Regions from separate parts of the Paenarthrobacter sp. UW852 genome, predicted to be linked through region 2. Evidence: predicted binding sites of a transcription regulator. Region 2 holds the regulator's gene; each other region holds the start of a gene.
What was found. Region 2 encodes HrcA, which represses chaperone genes, less so after heat shock. Its sites were predicted from a motif close to TTNGCACTCGNNNNNNNCGAGTGCNAA; they were not measured.

Region 1: NEK97_RS18650 (FmdB family zinc ribbon protein) is a predicted target of HrcA. The motif match lies at 2,359-2,385, and genes of this name have one in related genera.
Region 3: groL (chaperonin GroEL) is a predicted target of HrcA. The motif match lies at 4,614-4,640, and genes of this name have one in related genera.

The regions. Positions count from the first base shown of each region.
Region 1 is NZ_JAMSGY010000013.1:56,965-63,192, forward strand. Features, by position in the region: gene NEK97_RS18635 (GNAT family N-acetyltransferase) at 19-645, opposite strand; gene galU (UTP--glucose-1-phosphate uridylyltransferase GalU) at 652-1,557, opposite strand; gene NEK97_RS18645 (5-formyltetrahydrofolate cyclo-ligase) at 1,689-2,291, shown strand; gene NEK97_RS18650 (FmdB family zinc ribbon protein) at 2,446-2,718, shown strand; gene cpaB (Flp pilus assembly protein CpaB) at 2,788-3,573, shown strand; gene NEK97_RS18660 (DUF4011 domain-containing protein) at 3,597-6,228, opposite strand, start outside.
Region 2 is NZ_JAMSGY010000001.1:192,425-198,652, reverse strand. Features, by position in the region: gene NEK97_RS00965 (GerMN domain-containing protein) at 1-302, shown strand, start outside; gene NEK97_RS00960 (16S rRNA (uracil(1498)-N(3))-methyltransferase) at 317-1,090, opposite strand; gene dnaJ (molecular chaperone DnaJ) at 1,093-2,220, opposite strand; gene hrcA (heat-inducible transcriptional repressor HrcA) at 2,271-3,278, opposite strand; gene NEK97_RS00945 (DUF3097 domain-containing protein) at 3,509-4,360, shown strand; gene NEK97_RS00940 (DUF4870 domain-containing protein) at 4,482-4,895, shown strand; gene hemW (radical SAM family heme chaperone HemW) at 4,947-6,176, opposite strand; gene lepA (translation elongation factor 4) at 6,177-6,228, opposite strand, start outside.
Region 3 is NZ_JAMSGY010000002.1:546,886-553,113, reverse strand. Features, by position in the region: gene NEK97_RS05680 (threonine/serine exporter ThrE family protein) at 1-1,099, shown strand, start outside; gene NEK97_RS05675 (siderophore-interacting protein) at 1,177-2,016, opposite strand; gene NEK97_RS05670 (uracil-DNA glycosylase) at 2,249-3,016, opposite strand; gene NEK97_RS05665 (DUF3263 domain-containing protein) at 3,124-3,459, shown strand; gene NEK97_RS05660 (LytR C-terminal domain-containing protein) at 3,509-4,126, shown strand; gene NEK97_RS05655 (cold-shock protein) at 4,297-4,500, shown strand; gene groL (chaperonin GroEL) at 4,823-6,228, shown strand, end outside.

The sequences.
Region 1 (6,228 bases), on a different contig from region 2:
AGTTAGGGCCGAAAAGGCCTATGACCTGCCCGTTTGTCCGCTGAGCCACCTGCGCAGGAGTCCTTCGGGAACTTCATCGGAAGTAAGTGCAAAGGAACGGTGGTCGGCCCACTCGCCATTGATATGCAAGTACCGTTCCTTGTAGCCCTCATCGCGGAAACCCAGTTTCTCCACAACCCTGAGGCTTGGCGCGTTCTCCGGGCGGATATTGATTTCCATGCGGTGCAGGCCCAGCACGCGGAAGCAATGGTCGGTGGCCATCGCTACGGCTGTGGGAGCGATGCCATGCCCGGCACGGTCCTTATCGACCCAATAGCCCAGGGTGGCCATCATCGCCGAACCCCAGACAATGGACGATACCGTCAACTGGCCTACGATTTTCGGTTCACGGAAGCCGGGCGTCCGCTCGACAATGACAAATGGCAGCGCGGTGGACTGACGGGCCTGGTCGTTCAGGGAGCCCACCATCTGGCGGTAGCTGGGAAGGCGCCCACCCGGAGCCGGGTTGGACGCCTCCCATGGCGCCAGCCATTCACTGTTGCGTGAACGTACTTCGGTCCACTCCCGCTTATCGCGGTAGCGGATGGGCCGCAGCAACAGGTCTCCGCTTTCCAGCGTCACCGGCCAGATCGCAGAGCCGTACATCCGTTGTTACTTGGGAAGCGCTGCAGTGAAGTTCGGCAGCCACTCGCGCAATTCGGGACCGAGGTCCTCACGTTCGCAGGCAAGCTCGATGCATGCCTTGAGGTAGCTAAGTTTGTCGCCTGTGTCGTAGCGGCGGCCGCGGAATACAACGCCGTACACGCCGTAGCCTTCGCCCTCGCCCGCAGCCAGTACCTCCAGTGCGTCCGTCAGCTGGATTTCCCCGCCACGGCCCGGTCCGGTCTTCTCCAGGACCTCGAACACGGCCGGGTGAAGGACGTAGCGGCCAATGACAGCCAGGTTTGACGGAGCTTCTTCCGGTGAGGGCTTCTCCACGAGCTGCTTGATGCGCACGTAGCCGTCCTCACCTTCGTCCTCCACGTCCGCGCAGCCGTAGGCGCTGATCTTTGAGGGCTCAACTTCGATGAGGGCCACCACGGATCCGCCGGTCTTCTGCTGGACCGCAATCATCTCGCTGAGCAGGTCGTCCTTCGGATCGATCAGGTCATCACCAAGGAGCACGGCGAACGGTTCGTGGCCGACGTGCTGCTTTGCACGAAGGACTGCGTGGCCGAGCCCGTTGGCGTCGCCCTGGCGAACGTAGTGGATGTCGCCCAGGTTGGTGGCCGACTGAATGGCCTCCAACTTGGCAGTGTCACCCTTTTCGGCAAGCGTGGCCTCAAGGGCCGGCACACGGTCGAAGTGATCTTCAAGGGCGCGCTTGCTGCGTCCCGTGATCATGAGGACGTCGTGCAGGCCCACCTTAACGGCTTCTTCGACGACGTACTGGATGGCTGGCTTATCAACCACGGGCAGCATTTCCTTGGGCATCGCCTTTGTTGCAGGCAGGAACCTGGTGCCAAGGCCCGCTGCGGGGATGACGGCCTTACGGACAGCATTGTTATCGAGAGTCACCGGACTAATCTAACGGAAGGAAGACATCAACGGCTAAACCCCGCCGCACCGAAAGAGGGTTTTTTGTTTCAGGGAAGGGCAGCCCTATTGCTCCTTCCGGTGTTACGTACGGACCCAAAGAACGGATACATATGGCAACGAAGGAAGAGATCCGGAGCAGCCGCCGGCTTCACAGGCGAAGCCTTGCGCCAGAGCAGATTGCAGCCGCCGGCGCGTCTATAGCCCGGCACGGCACGGAATGGGCCGCAACAAGGGCCACCGCCACCGGCACTTTTGCGGTCTACGTTGGAGTCGCTTTCGAACCCCCCACGCTGCCCCTGATTCAGGCGCTGCACGACGCCGGGCACCGTATCCTGCTCCCGGTCTGCGAGCCGGAAAGGCAACTGAGTTGGGTGTATTGGACGCCGTCGACCGTGTTCGTGCGGTCCTCCTACGCCCCCATCGACGAACCCGAGGGCGAACGGCTGGAAAGTTCGGTCGTGGCCGACGCCGCAGGGATTTTCATGCCGGCTACGGCTGTTGACCGGGACGGAAACAGGATCGGCCAAGGAGGTGGCTACTATGACCGGCTCCTCCAGGGACTCGACGCATCCGGCCAGCGGCCGCCCACCATCGCTGTGGTGTACGACGACGACCTGTTGCCTTCCGGTTCCATACCCGCCGAAGCTTTCGACCGCCCCGTGCGGGAAGTGCTCACGCCCTCTGGAACCGTTCGCGTCGACGGCCCGGAATAGGTGGCCCCGTTTCGATGTTATGAGCTTCAGTCCGGCACGAATGCTGCAATGGCACCGGATGATAGAATTGGCACTCAGGCCCTGCGACTGCTAACCCGGAGACGCTCCGGATGCGTGGCACAGGACCTGAACCATGTCCTGAAGGAGGAATTCAGTGCCCACTTACGCATACGCCTGCAAAGACTGTGACCATGCCTTTGACATCGTCCAGTCCTTCTCTGACAGCTCCTTGACGGAGTGCCCCGAATGCAAGGGAGCGCTTCGGAAGAAGTTCAACAGCGTTGGCGTTGTTTTCAAGGGCTCCGGTTTCTACCGCACTGACTCCCGCGACGCCAAAGGAAGCACGGTTTCGGCCGCTCCCGCAGCGCCCGCGCCTGCGTCGTCGGCTCCCGCCGCGACTCCGGCACCGGCAGCCGCAGCCAGCTAAGAGCTCCCTTTTCCACATAGCCCAACCTGGCACTGTTTCCGTGGGTGCCGTGCTGGGTAGCGTGGCTGCATGCCACATCAGTCACGAAGCACCCTCCTTGCCCGGGCAGAGCGATCAGCGGCAGCCGCTGGTAAATGGTCTCCCCCATCGCGTATGCCGCTGCGCGCCCCCCTTGATTCCAGGTTCAGCCAAAACCGTCCGGGCAACCCTCGTGGCCTGAAGCGCAGGTTCGGATCCTTGATCGGACGAAACCGCCGCCTCACTGTCGCGCTCCTGCTCTGCCTGGCTGCAGGTATCGCAGTCCAGCAGCTCACGCCCGCTTCTGAGCAACGCGTCAACGTACTGGTGGCTGCCCGGGACCTCCCCGGCGGAACCAACCTGGCCGCCTCCGACTTCACGACCATTCCTGTAACCCAGGGTTTGGCAATCCCCACCGCATTTGAGGACCCTGGCGCCCTTGCAGGGCGTCAGCTCGCTGCACCCCTTGGCCGGGGCCAGATCCCCACGGAGTCCAGCCTGCTGGGTCCTGGCTTGCTCACCGGAACACCGCCGGGCACGGCAGCGGTTCCACTCCGGATGGCCGACCCTTCATCCATCCAGTTGCTCTCCCCCGGCCAGTTGGTGTCCGTGGTCCTTACCGCAGCCGGATCCTACGATGAGTCCCGCGAAAGCCAGGTCCTGGCTGGTCCTGTTGCCGTGCTGTGGACCTCTGCCCAAGGCGGGAAGGCCGGGGAGTGGCTCGGTACGGGTGACAACGACGGCCTGGTGGTTGTGGCTGCCGACCCACAGCAAGCAGAAAAGCTTGCCGGCGCATCAACGCAGGGCAAGCTTTTCTTTGTACTGGTCAGCCCGTGAAAGGACGTTCCATCAGGCTGGCATCAGCCCCAGTGCGGGGGCTTTTGCTCCTTGAGCCACTCCTCGTGGTCATAACCGGACTCGTCTCCCCAACGGCGGGGGTCGTCCTCTGCAGCCTTGGTTGGAAGAATGCCCTGCGGGGCCGGCTTGGCTGGAACAGCCTTCGACTCCTCCGAGCCCTCAGCGCCGGCCTGGCCGGTGCTTTCCGAGTCCTCAGCAGCGTTGTCTTCCCCGCCGGTTACTTGTTCCGTCATTGGTGCTTCTTTTCCGTTGTCGGCTGCAGCATCGGCCGGCTTGGAGCCAACCTCGCTCCTGCCGGCCGCCCTTCGTGCGCTGGGCGCGAAGGAAGGCGGTGCTTTGTCAAGGTTCAATTGTTCAACATCCACGTCCAGGAAGCCATGCTGGGGAGAGGAAGCGAGCTGCGGGATGTGGTTTTCCAGTCCCAGGTAGGATCCGATGCGGTCGGCGCAGGACGACGGGTCCGTGAACACTTCGATCGTCCACAACGACATGTACCGCCACCCCATGCGCTCCAGCAGTTGTGGCCGCAGACGGCTTCGCTCGCGCACGCTCATACGCCTGTAGCGTTCGGTGCCATCGGATTCGATGGCCACCGGGGTGGGGATCTCAGCGCCTTCCCTGCCAATGGTGTGCACCGGATCCGCGGCGGCAGCGATGTCCAGCACGCCATCGTAGAGATGCCACACACGTGCTCCACGAGCACGCAACCGCTCCCCAAGATCTGCCACCAAGGGATCTTCACCCAGCGCTTGTTCGCTGGCCACGGCGCGGGAAGCAGGCGTTCCAAGATTGCTGTTTCCAGAGAGTTCGCGGTCCAGCAATTCGTAGAAGTCCACGGCACCGTGAGCCAATCGATCCTGGTCAAGGTCTTCGGGGCGGAAGCACGTCAGCACGTGCATGGACCGCCGGGCACGGGTCATTGCCAAAGCAAAGCGGTTACGCCCGCCTTCGGTGGACAAAGGCCCGAAGGAGTGGAGCGCACGCCCGTGAGGTGTGCGACCGTAGCCGAGGGAGAAGATGACGTGATCCCGCACCAAGCCCTGGGCGCGCTCCAGGTCCACTACCCTGAAGGACTCTGGACCGGCCCCGAAGAAAGTGGACAGGAGGGGATGGTTTGGCAGTTGGAGCCTGATGGCCTCACCGATCCTGGCCGCATGGCGGAGGCTGGCCGTTACTACGGCCAAGGATGTGCGGGGACGAAGCCTGGCGTGTTCGAACACCAGGTCCACCACACGGTTGACTTCCGCGGTGACGGACTCAACACCTTCGTGGTCAGCCCCCGGGAGGCCAGTGCCATCGGGGATGTATTCCACCAGGATCGAACGGTCCAGGCCGGTGACGGAATTGCCCTCGGGCAGGCGCCGCAGTCCGCCGTCGTAGTAGTTCTTGCTCAGCTGGAGGATCAGGTCCTCGTCCACGGCACGGTAAACCCAATTCAACTGCCATGTGGGCAGCACGCGGGCAAGCGCCTTGAAGGCGCTGTCCACAACCTCGTGGCTGGCTACACCGGCAACCGGAGGTTCCACGGCAACGCTGAAAGTGCGGGCGTTGGCGATCTTTGCATCTCCGAAGGCCACTACCTGCTGTGCCCGGGCAATGGCGGGAAGAACTGCCTGCAGGGAGGTCGACTCAGCGTCGATGATTACCACAGCATCAAACTTCTGTTCTGCAGGAAGTACTCCGGTCAGCAGGTAAGGACTGACCGACCAGACCGGCACCAGCAGCGGAACAAGGTCCGGTGCCTGGGCGCTCAGTGCCGGCAACGTCACACGCCCATCCTTCAACAGGGCACGAAGCAACTCGGCCTGCCGCGGGTGTTCGAGGATGCCTTGACGCCATTTCTGGGCCAGCTGCCAACGAAGCCGGGCCGCGCCACTGGCGATGTGGGCCTGGTCCGCGAGGCGGTATTCGGCCTCGAGGCGGCGCAGCGAATCGCCATCGGACATAGCAAGGTAGTCGTCGCCGCTGATCATGGCTTCCAGCGCAGACTGCCACCAGGCAAGGTCCAGCTCCGCGGCCACCGAGGGTGCCGGGACTTCGCGGGCAGCAAGGTCAGCGAGCAACTCACCAAGACCGTGCTCGCGCATCTCTTCAATCAACAGCGTCCGCTCGGGCAGGGTCTCCAGGGTGGCTGTGTCCGCTACAAGGCGTTCCAACCGCTCCATGAGCTCCGGGTACGGCGTCTGGTGCAGGGAGCCTCCGGCAGCAGTGTGCTTGAGGGCTTCGCCGAGCCGGTGCAGTTCGCCGTCCAATTCCCGGTAAAGAGCACCGAGGTCGGCAAGGCCGGACGGCACAGCCGGGTGACGCTGCGTCGTCGCGTAGCCGGCCCACAAGGCTCGCTGTTCCTGGACGAGTACCAGCGAACTGTGGAGGTCCGCGATGTGGACGCCGGGCCGTACGTATTCCTTGGCTACGCGCCGCAGCCTGGAGCGCTGCATGGACGGCATTTCCAGGTTCCGTTCACGTCGCCATGCGGAGCTGGCTGTCGCGGAGATGAGGTCATGGACAGGCCGGTCAAAGATGTCCGGGGTGAATTTGTCCAGGCTTTCCCGCACGGCAATCAGCAGTTCAAGCTGGGCTCCCCATTCGGTGAACGTTTCGCCCAACCTGATTTCGGCGTGGTCGGAAACCTGC
Region 2 (6,228 bases):
TGTGGATCATCGATCCGCAGGAGGATGTCACGGTGCCGCCGGGCGCGGTGAAGTTCAACGGCCGCAGCACCGACAGCTCCAAAACCATCGCCTGGCAGATCCTCAGGGACAACGGCAAGGCCGAGAAAACGGGTCTGCTCAACGGACAGGCCAAGCCAACGGGCGAGCCGGGCCAGTACGGCGTCTTTACTTTCAGCGCGACGTTGAAGGCCGGCAAGTACGAGCTGCGGGTCTCACAGGTCGACGCCGCAGGCAAAGTCATCGAGTCCAGTACCGACACTCGACTGTTCAGCGTCGGCTAGGACCCGCCGGCGTCCTACCAGCGGCCCAGGACGTCACTGGCGAGAACGACGGCGGCTGGTCCCGCCGTCGACGACCGCAGGACATGGTGTCCCAACAGCGCCGTAACGGCTCCGGCGTCACTGAGCCGGGTGACTTCACCGGGTGAGATTCCGCCCTCCGGCCCAACGATCAGCAACACTTCCCGGGGTGATCCCGGATCTGAGCCATCCGGCACGCCCGACTCCTCCAGGACGGTCCGCAAGGGGTTCTTGGCGTCTTCGTGCAGGATGATGGCCAGGTCCGCAGCAGCGACGACTTTCGCCAAGGCCGCGGTATCCACGATCGGGCGAACCTGCGGGATGTGTGACCTCCGTGCCTGTTTCGCTGCGGCGGCAACCACCGACTGCCACTTGGCATGTGCCTTGGCGGCCCGATCACCCTTCCATCGGACAATGGAGCGTTCGGACTGCCACGGAACCACCGCGTCAATGCCGAGTTCGGTGGCCGTTTCGACGGCAAGTTCGTCACGGTCCCCTTTGGCAAGCGCCTGGACGAGGACCAGGCGAACGGCCGGCTGCTCTTCGAAGACGACGTCCGAGGCCGTCACAGCCAAGGTGCCGGACCCGGTCTCGGAGACCGTACCCGTCAAACGTGTACCGGCGCCGTCTGCGATGTCTACCTGTTCGCCCACCGCCAAGCGTTTAACGGTGACCGCGTGGCGCGCCTCCGGGCCTTCCAGTACAAACACGGAACCAGGCCCCAGGTGGCTGAGGTTGCCTGCCTGGGTGAAGAAGACGGGGTTGCTCACCGCTACAGGTTACCGAGCTTGTCCCGCAGTTTGGCGAACATGCCGCCGCTGGCAACGAGCTTTCCCTCGGTGAACTGCTCTCCCCGCAGTTTGGCGAGCTGCTGGAGCAGCTCCTCCTGGGCGGCATCGAGCTTGGTAGGCGTTTCGACGTGCAAATGCACCTTGAGGTCGCCTCGGCCATAGCCGCGAAGGTGGGTGACGCCAAGCCCGCGAAGAGTGATGATTTCGCCTGACTGGGTTCCTGCCTTGACGTCGATGTCCTGTGCTCCGTCGAAGGTGTCCAACTGAAGTTCCGTACCCAGGGCAGCGGCTGTCATGGGCACGCTCAGGGTTGCGTGCAGGTCGTCGCCTTCACGCATGAACATGGAGTCGTTGTTGACGCGGATTTCGACGTAGAGATCGCCGGCCGGGCCGCCCGCGGGGCCGGCTTCGCCCTGGCCGGACAACTGGATCCGGGTACCGGTGGCCACACCGGCAGGAACCTTGATGGTGAGGGAACGACGACTGCGGATGCGACCCTGCCCGCTGCATTCGTTGCAGGGGTCCTTGATGACCGTGCCGAAGCCCTCGCAGGAGCCACAGGGGGCCGTGGTCATGACCTGGCCGAGGATGGACCGGACCGCCCGCTGGACCTGGCCGCTGCCACCACAGATGTCACACCGTTCAGGATGGGTACCAGGGCGGCAGCAACTGCCATCACAAGTGGGGCACACAACGGCCGTGTCGACTTCGAGCTTCTTGTTGACGCCGAATACCGCATCCTTGAGGTCGATGCGGACGCTGATGAGGGCGTCCTGGCCGCGCCGGACCCGGGAAGCCGGGCCGCCATGGCCGCCACCGCCGCCAAAGAAGGTGTCGAAAATGTCCTGGAAGGCGAAGCCCTGGCCGGAATAACCGCCGCCGAAGCCGTTTTCGGTTCCGTTTTCATTACCGGTGGCGTCATAGACACGGCGCTTCTGCGGGTCCGACAACACCTCGTAGGCGTGGGTCACTGCCTTGAACTGCTCCGCGACATCTTCCCCGGGGTTGACGTCCGGGTGAAGTTTCCGCGCCAACTTGCGGTACGCCTTTTTGATCTCTTCCCCGGTGGCTTCCGGAGAGACTCCCAAAACGTCATAGTGGCTGCTCAAAGTCGGTATCTCTTCCTTGTTGTACTGCGGATGTGTCCTCGGGCCGGTGTTCAGCCGCCGAGAATGCGGGAAAGGTATCTGGCCACGGCCCGGACTGCGGCCATGGTGGTGGGATAGTCCATGCGGGTAGGGCCAAGGATCCCAACCTTGGCTCCGGAACCGTAGCCGGTGGCCACGACGGAAGCCTCGGCCAAACCGTCGTACGGGTTCTCCCGGCCAATGCTTACTGACACGCCCCGCGGATCATCGCCCATATCGGACAACAACCGCAGCATGACGACTTGTTCCTCAAGGGCTTCAAGCACCGGACCGATGCTCAAGGGGAAGTCCACATTGGAGCGGGCCAGGTTGGCGGTGCCCGCCATCAAGATGCGCTCTTCGCGGCTGTTGTCGCTCAGTGACTGCAGGCCGTGCGCAAGAGTCTGGGCCACGCCGCGAAGCTCGGGCGGGCAGAGGGCCACTACCGATGGAAGGACCTGTGGGAGAAGGTCCAGTTGCGTCCCGGCTATGCTTCCGAGGAACCGGGACCTCAGCAGCATCAATGCCTCGTTCGCAACATCTGATCCGGCATCGATGACCTTCTGGCCAACGCTGCCTGTGTCCGCAATGAGGACCACCAGGACCTGCTTTGGCGCAAGCAGCACGAACTCAACGTGACGGACGACCGCCCGGCTCGAGTGCGGGTACTGCACGACGGCGACCTGGTTGGTCAGCTGGGAAAGGAGCCTCACGGTCCGCTCCAGGATGTCGTCCACGTCATCCGGGCCCTCGAGGAGGGAGTGGATGGCACGGCGCTCCGCGGCCGAAAGTGGCTTTACCTGGGAGATACGGTCCACAAACAGGCGGTAGCCCTTGTCCGTGGGAATGCGTCCTGCGCTGGTGTGGGGCGCCGCGATGAGTCCTTCTTCTTCCAGGACAGCCATGTCATTGCGGATGGTGGCACTGGAAACACCGAGGTGGTGGCGCTCGACAAGGGCCTTGGATCCAACGGGTTCCCTGGAATGCACGTAGTCTTCAACGATGGCACGCAGCACTTCCAACTTGCGTGGCTCACTCATTGCTCCACCTCCTGACGACGTCCGTGGTCGTGGCGACCGGCGATTGCGGCACGCCTGCCGGGCCTCCGCGCTTAGCACTCAACATGCCCAAGTGCTAACAAGTCTATTATGGGCCACCCCGTTGCTAGCATTGAAAACGCCCGTATTCAGCTTCCAGCGTGCAGGTTCGGCAGCTTCGCAACCCAAACGGCTCCCCCACCCATCAAGTACTCAAAGGTAGGAAATATCCCTTGGCTTTCGACAATTGGGGTCCACAGGATCTGACCGCTCCCGCCAAACGCCAGCTTCCTGAGGTAGCGGTCCAGCGGGGAATGGTCCTTGAAGACGTCCAGTCCGGGTGGGTGGGCGAAGTGACCAGGGTGGAGAAGACCGGCGGCATGCATATCGTGTCCCTGGAGGACCGGCGTGGTAAGTCCAAATCGTTCCAGTTGGGATACGGCTTCCTGCTCGAAGGCCAGCCCATCCGCCTGATGCCTCCAGCAGTCCGGCAGTCGCCGTCGGCCGCCCAGCCGGGCCGTACCGCCTCAGGTTCCGTCAAGGTGCAAGGCCAGCGCGCACAGGTGGCCAAGGCCAGCCGCATCTGGGTGGAAGGAAAGCACGACGCCGAACTGGTCGAGAAGGTCTGGGGTGACGATCTCAGGGTCGAAGGGATCGTGGTTGAACCCTTGCATGGCGTGGACGACCTCGCGTCCGCCATTGCGGATTTCAACCCCGGCCCGGACCGCCGCCTCGGGATCCTGGTGGACCACCTGGTCCAGGGATCGAAAGAATCCCGCATCGCCGCCGAGGCCATGGCCTGTCCCGGAGCCGCTGGAAACGTCCTCATTGTGGGACATCCGTACGTGGATGTGTGGCAAGCCATCAGGCCCAAGGTGTTGGGCATTGAGAAGTGGCCCACAGTGCCGCGTGGCATGGATTGGAAGACCGGCATCCTCCGCGCCTTCGGCTGGCCGCACGAGACCGCCGAGGACATCGGGTTGGGCTGGCAAAGGCTGCTGGGGGCCGTACGGAGCTACGCCGACCTTGAAGCATCCCTGCTGGGCCGTGTTGAGGAAGTCATCGACTTCCTGACGGTCCCCTAAAGCATGCACCCTGAACCACTGCAACTGCAGCGCCAACGGGGAGTTGGTCCAGAGAAGCGGGCTCGTGCCGGTATTCTGGGACAGCAACACCGCAGCATCTTTACAGCAAAGGGAAGACACCGTGGCAGAGAACGCTCCTGAAGAACCGGGCAGCGCCGCAGGGCGGCCCCAGTACCATGGCGCGCCAGCCAATGCACTGCCCTTGACGGCCGGCGAAGACCGGCAGTGGGCCACATTGGCGCACTTTGGCGGCATTCTTGGCTGCTTGCCTTCCCTGTTGATCTACCTGATCTTCCGGGACCGGGGACCCTTCACTGCACAGGAATCCAAGGAAGCGCTGAACTTCACCCTTCCCCCGACCATCGCAGCGGTCCTCGCCAACATCCTCGTCCTGCTTCCGGTGGTCGGCAACATTTTCGCCGTGATCGCGACCGGCATTTGGGTAGCCCTGACGTGCTTCTCCGTTTCAGCCGGAATCCGCGTGAACCACGGCCAGCCGCACCGCTACAAACTGAATTTGCGCTGGATCAAGTAGCTGCCTGACCAGCAGGAGAGTCCCGGCAGTGCTGCCAAACGGCCGTGAGGCTCAGTCCGGGAGGATCCTGCGGACCACTGCGTCTGCCAGCAGGCGACCCTTCAGCGTGAGGACCAAGCGGCCCTTGAAGGCCTGGATCGGGTCAACCAGTCCGTCTGCGATCAACCCGGCCATTGCGTGCCGCCCCACGCCGTCCAAGGCGTCGACAGCCAGGCCTGTACCCAGGCGGGCTTCGAGCATGATGCGCTCCACCTCGCGCGTGTCAGGGTCCAGCGTCTCCCTGCCTGCCGCCGGCGAGCTTCCCGCTCCCAGTCGCGAAGCATAAGCAGTAGGATGCTTGACGTTCCACCAGCGCACACCGCCTATGTGGGAGTGCGCTCCGGGGCCCACGCCCCACCAGTCATCTCCACGCCAGTAAGCAAGGTTGTGGCGGCATGCCTGCTCCGGAGAGCGCGCCCAGTTGCTGACCTCGTACCAGGCCATCCCCGCCGCTGAGATGAGTTCATCGGCGAGTTCGTATTTCGCGGCGTGGTCGTCGTCGTCGATGCCGGGCACCTCGCCTCGACGGATTTGCGCAGCAAGCTTGGTGCCGTCCTCCACGATCAACGCATAGGCGCTGATGTGGTCCGGTTCGTACGACAAGGCCGTTTCGAGGGAAACGCGCCAGTCCTCCATGGACTCCCCCGGGGTCCCATAAATGAGGTCCAGGCTGACGGCAAGTCCGGCGTCGCGCGCCCACTGCACCACCAGCGGAACGCGGCTTGGCGTGTGAGTGCGGTCCAGCACTTTGAGGACATGCGGCACCGCGGACTGCATGCCGAACGAGACCCTGGTGAATCCGGCATCCGCGAGCAGCTTCAACGATTCGGGGGTGACGGAGTCAGGATTGGCCTCGGTGGTCACTTCCGCGCCGGATTCCAGCCCCCACGTCCCAACCGCGGAACGCAGGATCCTTGCCAAGTCCTCGGCTGGAAGCAGAGTCGGGGTACCACCGCCGAAAAAGACGGTACTCAGGGGGCGCGCCGGAACCGATGAGGACTCGAGTGCCTTCACGGCGAAGTCGAGCTCCGAGATGGCGGTACTGGCATAGGCATCCTGCGAGGCACCACCGCCCAGTTCCGTCGCGGTATAGGTATTGAAATCGCAATAGCCGCAACGCACGGCACAAAAAGGGATGTGGACGTACAGTCCGAACTTGCGGTGCTCGACGCCCGTCAGCACCTGCGGAGGCAGAACGCCATCCGCAGGTGCTGGATCGCCCAAAGGAAGGACGCTGGGCATTTACTTCTTGGCCTTGTCCTTGGACTCGTCGGTGGTCAGGGCAGCGATGAAC
Region 3 (6,228 bases), on a different contig from region 2:
TGCGCCCAAGGACCAGACGCCCATCACGCTCCTCCGTGTGGTGCGCTCCTGGACAAACAACTACGCAGGCTTGGCGCAGGTGCACCAACTGGTCACAGACATTGTGGCCGGGGGAGTGGGCCGCGACGAAGCCGTGCGCCGGTTGAACGAAATTATCCGCAGCGCCAAGCCCTTCCCTCGATGGATGGTGACCATAGCGTTCGGTATCTTCGCAGCTGTCTTCGTTGGCGTCTTGGGCGGTGGGCTCGGCGCATCAGCGGTGGCCTTCTGCTCCAACATCCTGATCAGCCTGCTTTCCCGCCAACTGGCCAGGTGGAGGACGGCGGACTTCTTCAACACCATGGCGTGCGCGTTCCTGGTCACCTTCATTGCCTTGATGCTCCGCTGGGCAGGTGTGGACATCGCTCCCTCCATAGTGGTGGCGGGCGGAATCCTGCTGCTGCTCCCAACGGGCAGACTCGTGTCGTCGGTACAGGATGCGATCAACGGCTTCCCGGTCACCGCCGCGGGTCGGTTCCTCTCCACGCTGCTCACCTTCGGGGCGATCGTGGCAGGGATCGGTGTCGCCGTCGTGGTGGGCACCCTCATGGGCAGCGCTGTACTGGATGTCACGCAAACATTCCCCGACGCGTATCCGTTGTGGGGGCGCGCCGTCCTCATCGCCGTCGCGGTGGTTGCCATCGGCGTCACGGAACAAACGCAGATGCGGTTGTTGATTCCGACGGCGGCAGTCGGCATAGTGGGCTTCTTCGTTTTGTGGGGGGTCGGCCAAGCCGGTCTCGGCGATCGTTTGTCGCCCGCTGTCGCAGCGGTGGTCATCGGTTTGCTGGCCCGTGTGGTTGCCCTGAAGTTGGGTGCTCCCCAGCTGGTTGTCGCTGTGCCCGCGGCTTTGATCCTGCTGCCCGGCCTGACGATCTTCCGTTCGATGTATGCCCTCACCGTTGAAGGGGGCGACTTCCTGGCCGGTGCCGGCGGGATGCTTAACGCCGGAGCGATTGTCCTGGGAGTGGCCGCGGGTATCGTGCTCGGCGACAACCTGGCCAGGCCGCTGACGAAGGGCCTGTCCAGCAACGAACGCCGCAGGGTGCGTCGGCGCTAACCTCCCAAAAGTTTGTGTACAGGTAATGCCCTTAAGAAGGTTTCTTAGGGGCATTACTTGTTTGCAAACCCGAGTTGCTAGATCTTCCCTACTGGGAGCTTCTTCTCGGCTTGGAAGACCTCTTCGACGCGCCCTTGTGCCCAGTACCCGGACAAGGAAACCTGCGAACGTTCCAAGCCCCGCTGGACGAAGAAGATCTCCCGAAGACCCTTCATGTAGCCCCGCTCGCCGTGGGCGAAGACGTCCACTTTGCCGGGCAGCCACTCGGTGGTCCTTAGGGCTTCGAGCAGGAGGTCACTGGAGCCGGCAGGCACGCCGCCGCGCAGCAGCCAGCGCAGTTCCAGGCCGGCAGGTGCCGCGATAGGCAAGATGTCCGCCTCACTGTCCACCTCCAGGTAAGCAACGCCGCGTGCGTCAGGAGCCAGTGCCTCCACGCAAGCGGCAACCGCTGGGATGGCGGCGTCGTCGCCGGCGAAAAGGTACCAGTCGGCGTCGGGGTCGGGATTGTAGCCACCGCCGGGGCCCGTAAAGACCAGCGTTTCACCTGGTTCGGCCGCTGCAGCCCACGGCCCGGCAAGTCCCTCGTCACCATGGACAACAAAGTCGATCGCCAGCTCCTGCGCAGCCACGTCCACCCAGCGGATGGTGTAGGTCCGGGTGTGCGGCCATTGCTCGCGCGGCATGGTCTCGCGGATGGTCCAGAGGTCCAGCGGGAAGTCGTAGTCGACGCCCGGCTGGGGAAAAACGATTTTGACGTAGCGGTCCACGTAGTCGTTGTTTGCGTAATCGCTGAACCCCGGCCCGCCGGCCACAATCCGCACCATGTGTGGGGAAAGGAGTTCTTTCCTGAGCACGGTCAGGGTGACCTGGGGGCGGGTGTTGCGGGTAGCGGACGAGGTGACGGGGAGAGCGGCCATATAGGCAAGCCTAAGCTAGTGCGCTGGACGTCGGCTGGATAGGGCCGAACGTTACACACCCTCGCTCACGTTCCGTCCGCTTGGGGCGGACGCTCGCTCACGTTCCGTCCGCTTGGGGCGGACGCTCGCTCACGTTCCGTACGCTTGGGGCAAACGCTCGCTCACGTTCCGTACGCTTGGGGCAAACGCTCGCTCACGTTCCGTACGCTTCGCGGCCTTTGGCGGCTGAGCGCTAGAGGACCGGCAACTCCCAGTCGATCGGCCCGGCGCCCTGCTGGGCCAGCAGCTCGTTGGCCCGGCTGAACGGCTTGGAGCCAAAGAAGCCCCGCGACGCCGATAACGGGCTGGGATGGGCCGACACGAGCGACGGCGCTCCTTTGAGCAGCGGCACGACACCCTCAGCGTCCTTCCCCCACAGGATGGCGACGAGTGGCTGTTGCTGCCCGGTACTGGTGGTTCGGTCGGCGACGGCGGTGACAGCCGCCGTCGTGATGTCCTCCCAGCCTTTGCCGCGGTGCGAGCCGGCATTTCCCGCCTCGACGCTGAGGACACGATTCAGCAGGAGCACGCCCTGGCGGGTCCATTCGCTCAAGTCGCCATGGACGCGAGGTGGCAGGCCGAGGTCCTCATGAAGTTCGCGGTAGATATTGGCGAGGCTCCGCGGGATGGGTCGCGTACTCCCCGAAACAGCGAAGGAAAGACCGACGGCGTGTCCCGGAGTTGGGTAGGGGTCCTGGCCGAGGATGAGTACTTTGACGTCGGCCAGCGGCTGTTTGAAGGCGCGCAAGAGATTGTCGGCCGCCGGCAGGACCTGGCGCCCGTTGGCGGCCTGGCCGGCAACGAACGCGAGGGCGGCGCGGAGTTGGTCTTCCACGGGCAACAAGGCGTCCGCCCAGTCGGGCGCCATTAGCTCTTCCAGCGGACGGTCGATCAGTTCCGCGAAGTCGCTATCCGCCACGCCTGCCGGTTCAAGTTCAAACAGTGCATCCTCGCCAGTCATCACGCCATTGTCCCCCGCGCCTGCCAGGCGGGGCGAATGACAGCGTTGTTATTCACCCGTAACATAGGGGTAGGACAATTTCCCATCAAGCGTCGAAGGAGTATGCCGTGGCGGAACCAGCACCGGAACCGATGGCGCAGCAGGCGACAGGTTTTTCCCTCGAGGACCTCGCGGCTGAAACCCGCAGCGAATCGCCCCTCAGTGAACGCGACCAGCAAATGCTGGCACTTGAACGGCAGTGGTGGAAGTACGCAGGCGCCAAGGAACAGGCTATCCGTGAGCTGTTCGATCTCTCCGCTACGCATTACTACCAGATCCTGAACGCGCTGATCGATACCGAGGACGCGTTGGCCCACGATCCCATGCTCGTCAAGAGATTGCGTAGACTACGTACGTCCCGCCAACGTGCGCGGACGGCACGTCGCTTGGGGTCCGACGCGTAAATCGCCAGGCTGATCTGTCAGCAGCAACCAGCAAGGACAACGCTTCACCATGACCAAATTTGCCAGGGATGAATTCGACCAGGTTCCGCAAAACACCAATCGCCAGGGCGTCCACCGCGACGCCCAGGAGACTGCCCGCCCTGCCTTGTGGCCGGTCCTCACAGTCGGAGCTGTCGCTCTGGTGCTGGGCCTGGTGGCCTTCCTGATCCTTCCAAACCTCGGCGTGGTGGGCCCCAGCGCCTCCTCGAATGTCTCGACGCCGGCACCCCAGCAGAGTACTGATACCTCGCCTTCTGCGGCGCCCAGCGAACCGGCTCCCACGGCTTCGGGTGAACCGAGCCCTGAGGCGTCACCGTCCAACGTTCCGTCCGCTACTCCGTCCTCGGCTCCGGTAGACAAGACCATCCCCGTGGCTGTCTACAACGGCGCTGGCACGGCTGGCCTGGCAGGCCGGGTGGCCGGTCTGGTACAGGGCGATGGCTGGACGCTGAGCACAGTTGGGAACTGGGGTGGCCTGCCGCAGCAGACCTCCGTGATCTTCTACAACAGTCCTGCGCAGAAGGCCAACGCTGAGGCGTTGGGAACCCTGCTGCGTATTCAGTCGATCGTTGAGTCCCCGGAAATCCAGCAGCCCCTGGTGGTTGTTGCCGGTCCCGGATACCAGTAGCGGACCGCTGTAGGAGCACCTTTGAGCCCCAACTCGGTTAAGCATCAATAACAAAACCGAAGCACTGCCGCCCACCGGCAGCGCCGCAGGAGTGACTGTGGTTAGAGTGGATTGATTCCGGTACGGAGATCCCGGCAACCGGTCTTGGCTACTGCGAAAGTGTGGGCATCATGGCATTGGGAACCGTCAAATGGTTCAACGCCGAAAAGGGCTACGGATTCATCACTGTGGATGAGTCCGGCGACGACGTTTTTGTGCACTGGTCCGCCATTCAGATGGATGGCTTCCGGGCCCTCGAGGAGGGTCAGCGGGTGGAGTTCGAATTGGGGGAAGGCCAGAAGGGGCCGCAGGCAGAAGGCGTGCGCGTCGCCTAGCCCTGAAGCAGGCCAACGCCTGACCGGCTCAGCTCATGGCTGAAACCCTTGGTTTTCCGTCGCATTGACGCTTTCCTGCTTGCACTCTCCCCGGTCGAGTGCTAATTATTGATTTAGCACTCCTACGGTTCGACTGCTAAGTGCGGATCGGCTGACGCCGGTCCCGGTCGCTGGCGTACCGCTGGAGGATCAAGAAAAACCTTGGTGTGGTGAGGTTTGGAGCGCGGGGCGTACATAGGCCGCAAGCAAAGAACCGTCCGTCGCGGGCACCGCATCTGACAGGTACCTTCTTAACGACTGTCCCGAAAGGACTACCGCCGTTATGGCCAAGATCATTGCATTTGATGAAGAGGCACGCCGCGGCCTCGAGCGGGGCCTGAACATCCTCGCTGACGCCGTTAAGGTCACCCTCGGCCCGCGTGGACGCAACGTCGTCCTCGAAAAGAAGTGGGGCGCCCCCACGATCACCAACGATGGCGTTTCCATCGCCAAGGAGATCGAGCTGGACGACCCTTACGAGAAGATCGGTGCAGAACTGGTCAAGGAAGTTGCCAAGAAGACGGATGACGTCGCTGGCGATGGTACGACCACTGCAACCGTCCTCGCCCAGGCACTGGTGAAGGAAGGCCTGCGCAACGTTGCCGCCGGCGCCGACCCGCTGTCCCTCAAGCGCGGCATCGAGAAGGCTGTTGAAGCAGTCATCAACGAACTGCTGGCCTCTGCCAAGGAAATCGAAACCAAGGAAGAGATCGCAGCCACGGCTTCCATCTCCGCCGGTGACCCGGAAATCGGCAGCCTGATCGCCGAAGCCCTGGACAAGGTGGGCAAGGAAGGCGTCATCACGGTCGAGGAATCCAACACCTTCGGCTTGGAGCTCGAGCTCACCGAGGGCATGCGCTTCGACAAGGGCTACATCTCCGCTTACTTCGTCACCGACGCAGAGCGCCAGGAAACGGTCCTCGAAGACCCGTACATCCTGATCGTCAACTCCAAGATCTCCAACGTGAAGGAACTCGTCACGGTTCTGGAGAAGGTCATGCAGTCCAACAAGCCGCTGCTGATCATCGCCGAAGACATCGAGGGCGAGGCCCTGGCCACCCTGATCGTCAACAAGATCCGTGGCACCTTCAAGTCCGTCGCCGTCAAGGCCCCGGGCTTCGGTGACCGCCGCAAGGCCCAGCTGGCCGACATCGCCATCCTCACCGGCGGCCAGGTCATCTCCGAAGAAGTTGGCCTCAAGCTCGAAAACGCTGGCCTGGAACTCCTCGGCACCGCCCGCAAGGTTGTTGTCACCAAGGACGAGACCACCATCGTTGAAGGTGCCGGCGACGCCGAGCAGATCGCAGGCCGCGTGGCCCAGATCCGTGCCGAGATCGAAAACTCCGACTCCGACTACGACCGCGAGAAGCTGCAGGAGCGCCTGGCCAAGCTGGCCGGTGGCGTTGCAGTCATCAAGGCCGGTGCCGCAACCGAAGTTGAGCTCAAGGAACGCAAGCACCGCATTGAGGACGCAGTCCGCAACGCCAAGGCTGCTGTTGAAGAAGGCATCGTTGCCGGTGGTGGCGTAGCCCTCATCCAGGCAGGCGCCAAGGCATTCGCCAACCTCACCCTACAGGGTGACGAGGCAACCGGTGCCAACATCGTCAAGGTTGCCATCGACGCTCCGCTGAAGCAGATCGCGTTCAACGCTGGCCTCGAGCCGGGCGTTGTCGTCGACAAGGTTCGCGG